2 regions of the Paraburkholderia sp. D15 genome follow, and region 2 is predicted to be linked to the other one. Evidence: riboswitches for the same ligand, from Rfam matches in the RefSeq annotation. Region 2 holds a riboswitch; the other holds the start of a gene.
What was found. A riboswitch is a leader RNA that binds a small molecule or an ion and turns the genes downstream of it on or off. The one in region 2 is predicted to bind glycine.
Positions count from the first base shown of each region.

Region 1: linked by a shared signal. The riboswitch ahead of gcvT (glycine cleavage system aminomethyltransferase GcvT) and the one ahead of LFL96_RS34110 (D-amino acid dehydrogenase) in region 2 are both predicted to bind glycine.

Region 1 covers NZ_CP110395.1:4,358,491-4,360,878, reverse strand. The annotation lists gene gcvH (glycine cleavage system protein GcvH) at 1-12, opposite strand, end outside; gene gcvT (glycine cleavage system aminomethyltransferase GcvT) at 76-1,194, opposite strand; glycine riboswitch at 1,275-1,432, opposite strand; glycine riboswitch at 1,454-1,555, opposite strand; gene LFL96_RS19120 (hypothetical protein) at 1,735-2,088, opposite strand; gene LFL96_RS19115 (oxidoreductase) at 2,308-2,388, opposite strand, start outside.
Region 2 covers NZ_CP110396.1:3,233,052-3,235,439, reverse strand. The annotation lists gene LFL96_RS34120 (GNAT family N-acetyltransferase) at 1-371, shown strand, start outside; gene LFL96_RS34115 (LysE family translocator) at 414-1,046, opposite strand; glycine riboswitch at 1,176-1,268, shown strand; glycine riboswitch at 1,277-1,414, shown strand; gene LFL96_RS34110 (D-amino acid dehydrogenase) at 1,473-2,388, shown strand, end outside.

The sequences.
Region 1 (2,388 bases), on a different replicon from region 2:
CGGGATGCTCATTGGATGCTCCTATGCGTGATTCGGTGGTAACTGGATTGGGGGAGAACGTACGCGCCGGTGGGCTTAAACCGCGAGCACTTTGCCGTTGCGCACGAACGGCAGTTTTACCACGCTTGCCGGGACGTTTTTGTCGCGAATCTGCACGTGAACGATGTCGCCCGGCTGCACGCCCTTGGGCACGCGCGCGAAGGCGATCGATTCCTGCATGGTCGGCGAAAACGTGCCGCTGGTGATCTCGCCTTCGCCTTGCGGCGTGACGACTTTTTGATGAGCACGCAGCACGCCTGCCGCCTTGCCGTTTTCCTTCTGCAGGATCAGGCCGACGAACGCGGCCCGCGCGCCGTCCGCTTCGAGCCGGCCCTTGCCGACGAAGGCGCGCGGCGAGGCGAGGTCGACGGTCCAGGCGAGGCCCGCGTCGAGCGGCGACACGTTGTCGTCCATGTCCTGGCCGTACAGATTCATGCCGGCTTCGAGACGCAGCGTGTCGCGTGCGCCGAGACCGGCCGGGCGCACGCCTTGCGCCTGCAGCGCGTTCCATAGCGCGTCCACATGCCCGGCCGGGACGATGATTTCGAAACCGTCTTCACCGGTGTAGCCGGTGCGGGCCACGGTGAGTTCGCCGAACGGCGTGTCTTCGATGCGGGCGGCGTTGAACGGCTTCAGGGCCTCGGTGGCGGCGCGCGCGGCCGGCACGGTTTGCCAGACTTTCTCGCGCGCGTTCGGGCCTTGCACGGCGACGATCGCGTAATCGCGACGCGGCGTGATGGTCAGGCCGAAGCTGCCTTCGGCATTGAGCTGGCCGAACCAGGCGATGTCTTTGTCGGCGGTGCCGGCGTTGACGACCACGCGGAAGTGGTCCTCGCCGAAGTAATAGACGATCAGATCGTCGATCACGCCGCCGTTCGGGTTCAGCAGACAGGAGTAGAGCGCGCGGCCCGGCGTTTGCAGCTTGCCGACGTTGTTGGCCAACGCATATTCGAAGAATGCGCGCACGCGCTCGCCGGTGAAATCGACCACGCACATGTGCGAGACGTCGAACATGCCGGCGTCGGTGCGCACCGCGCGGTGTTCTTCGATCTGCGAGCCGTAGTTGACGGGCATGTCCCAGCCGCCGAAGTCGACCATGCGGGCGTTGAGCGCGCGATGGGTGGCGTGGAGCGGGGTGTGTTTGAGTTCGGTCATGGGGCCTCGGGCGTCTCGCGAAACAAAAAAGGCCATGCGGCGCGACGCCTCGCGGCTGGATGCCTGCGAGCGTGGCGATACATGACCCCTCTGTCCTCGATACCTGAGAGATTGCGCCGCCGTGCAGCCTTGCGTGGCTGGTCACGGTGTACGCGCGCCCCTTCGGTGGGCAGCTTGCCGACGATCTGCTCGACGTATGCGATGCAGATGGCTACTGCCGCTCTCCAGAGTGCGAAAAACGCTGCACGAAGGCGGGTTTTTCGACGCGGTCGGTCCTTTTGCCTGAGAGTTTGCGGGTGTGCCCCTTCGGCGGCGCGGCCTGCGATTTTCAGCGGCCAGCGCGCTCTCCCGACGCGTGCGGCGAATGTACGCGACGCCCCCGAGCTTGTCAAATTAAGGCGCGCGAGCCGCGTGGCGTCTGGCTGAGCGCCTTTGCGCCTATCGAAAAAAAAGCGCGGGACGTGATGCCCGCGCTTTTCTGGATGTTGCGTCGCCCGACGTCCGGGCAGATTCGACGCGACTCGGCCCGACCTGGCGCGATTATTCGCCGATGGCGTGAGCCGCGTTGTCCAGCTCCTGGTTCAGCACGCGCTGTTCGTCGCCGGACAGACCGCCGCCGTGTTGCGCAGCCATGTCGTGCGCTTCCTGACGGATCACGTCGAGACGATGATGCAGCGCGCCGCCTTGCGGGGGCGGGTAGTAGCCTTGATTGACGTGAGCGTCGATGCGGCGGCTCAGATTGTCGATGCGGCCGTCGACCTGATGCAGACGCTCATACGCGATCTGCTGCGGGTTCGGGCGCGGGGCCGGCGCCGGTTGTTGAGGCGCCACCACGCAGGCGGCGAGCGAACTGAGCAAAGCGCATGCTGCAACTGCGCGAATGATACGGGGCATGGACTCTCCGGAAGTCGTTGTCGTTTTCTGGTGCTACCGGGGTAGCAACGGATGACCGCGCGTTCGCGCTGACCCGCGCGACGCGCTTATTTGTAACGTTATGTTCCTTTCGGGCTTGTCAGTGACGGTCGAGGCGGGGACTTGCGCATGGTCCGTTTTTGGTACACAGACCGTCGCGGACGATTTGCCTGTCATGAGTGGACAAACCGCCAAACCCTTTTACCGAATGCGTTCGAACGGCAAACGAAGACCTTCTTCAGAACTGCGAGCCGCGAGTTCGATAACCGTCATGACGTCGAC
Region 2 (2,388 bases):
AGGTACTGCCCGCGTTGCGCGACGAGGCGCTGATTCTGCTGGTGGCGCGCGACGGCGACGCGATTGTCGGTACCGTGCAACTGGCGCACGACACGATGCCGAACCAGCGTCACCGCGCCGACGTGCGCAAGCTGCTGGTGCATCCGGCGTGGCGTCGCCGGGGTATCGCGCGGTCGCTGATGACGGCGCTGGAAGGGCATGCCGCGCGCCTGCAACGCAGCCTGCTCACGCTCGATACCCGCACCGGCGATCACGCCGAGCCGCTGTATCGCGCGCTCGGCTATCAGGTGGCCGGCGTGATTCCCGGCTACGCGCGCGCCACGCACGACGCGCGGCTGGAGACCTGCACGTTCATGTACAAGGCGCTGTGACGGCCTGCGACGGCGCGCCGTATCGACGCGCGTCGAAAAAGCTCAACGCCGCGAATCGAGCGCGATCCGCACCGCCAATCCCGCCAGCACCGTGCCCATCAACCAGCGCTGCACCATCAGCCACACCGGACGCTTAGCGAGAAATCCGGCGATCGACCCGGCCATGCTGGCGATCATCGCGTTGACCGTCACGCTGATCACGATCTGCACGCAGCCCAGCGCCAGCGATTGCGACAGCACGCTGCCATGTCCCGGTGAAATGAATTGCGGCAGCAGCGACAGATACATCACCGCGATCTTCGGATTCGCGAGGTTGGTGACGAGGCCCATGGTGAATAGTTTGCGACGGCTGTCGTGCGGCAGATCGCGCACCTGGAACGGCGAACGGCCGCCGGGTTTGACCGCCTGCCACGCGAGATACAGCAGATAGAGCGCACCGCAGAAACGCAGCGCGTCGTACGCGAACGGCACCGTCAGCAGCAGCGCGGTGATGCCGAACGCCGCGCAGAACATATAGAACACGTAGCCCAGCGCCACGCCGCCGAGCGACACGAGTCCAGCGCGCTTGCCCTGACAGAGCGATCGCGAGATCAGGTAGATCATGTTCGGCCCCGGCGTGAGGACCATGCCGAGCGAAACGAGTGCGAAAGCGAGCAGCGTAGTGAAGGCGGGCACGACGTTCTCCTGTTTGACGATTGACGATTGACGAGGCCGTGCCGCCGACTATAGCGGATCGCCTCAAATCCAGCCGCCAACAAAACACTTGCGGCAATTTTTTTTGCCCGGTATCGTCGAGCCGTTCTGCAATGCAGCGCGGGAGAGATCGTCGCAGTTCGTGACGACGCCGACGGAGCAACCGCCCCGGAAACTCTCAGGCAAAAGGACCGCGCGGTCGTGGTAGTGCAGCAGGAACATCTGGAGAGCGGTGCCGTGCTCACGGCGCCCACCGAAGGAGATCCCCACTCCGGCTTGGCTTTTCTTTCATAAAGTAAGCCGGCGCGTCGCGGGAAGAAACTCTCAGGTCCATGGACAGATGGGGCATCGGCGCCGGTTTCGACATGAAATCGTGACCGGCGGTGCTCAACTCATCTGGACCATGTCATGTCACGAATCGCCATCATCGGCGCCGGCATTACCGGCGTCACGACCGCGCACGCCCTCGCGCAACGCGGCCACCAGGTCACCGTCTTCGAACGTCATCGCTATGCGGCAATGGAGACTTCGTTCGCCAACGGCGGCCAGTTGTCGGCCAGCAACGCCGAAGTGTGGAACAGTGCCGCCACCGTGCTGAAGGGCCTGCGCTGGATGCTCACGCGCGACGCCCCGCTGCTGCTCAATCCGTTGCCCACGTGGCACAAGTACTCGTGGATGGGCGAATTCCTGCGGCAGATTCCGCACTATCGCGCGAACACGATCGAGACCGTACGGCTCGCGATCGCCGCGCGCGAGCATCTGTTTTCGATCGCGGAGAGCGAGGGCATCGACTTCGATCTGGAGCGGCGCGGCATTCTGCACATCTATAAGACGCGGAAGGAATTCGACGCGGCCAACCGCGTGAATGCGTTGCTGCGCGAAGGCGGCCTCGACCGTGAGGCCGTGAGCGCGAGCGAACTGCAGCGAATCGAGCCGACCCTTCAGGGCGATTTCTTCGGCGGCTTCTTTACGCCGTCGGACTCGACCGGCGACATCCACAAGTTCACCCGTGGCCTCGCTGACGCGTGCGTACGCCACGGCGTCGAGTTTCACTACGATGCCGAGATCACCGCGATCGAGCAGCCGGCCGAAGGCACATTTTCGCTGGCGGTCAACCTGGCGGGCGAATCGCAGCGTTTCGCGTTCGAACGGATCGTCGTGTGCGCGGGCGTGAAGAGCCGCGATTTCGCCGCGATGCTGGGCGATCACGTCAACGTTTATCCGGTGAAGGGCTATTCGATCACCGTCTGTCTCGACGACGAGACGAGCCGCGCACGCGCGCCGTGGGTGAGCCTGCTCGACGACAGCGCGAAGATCGTGACGA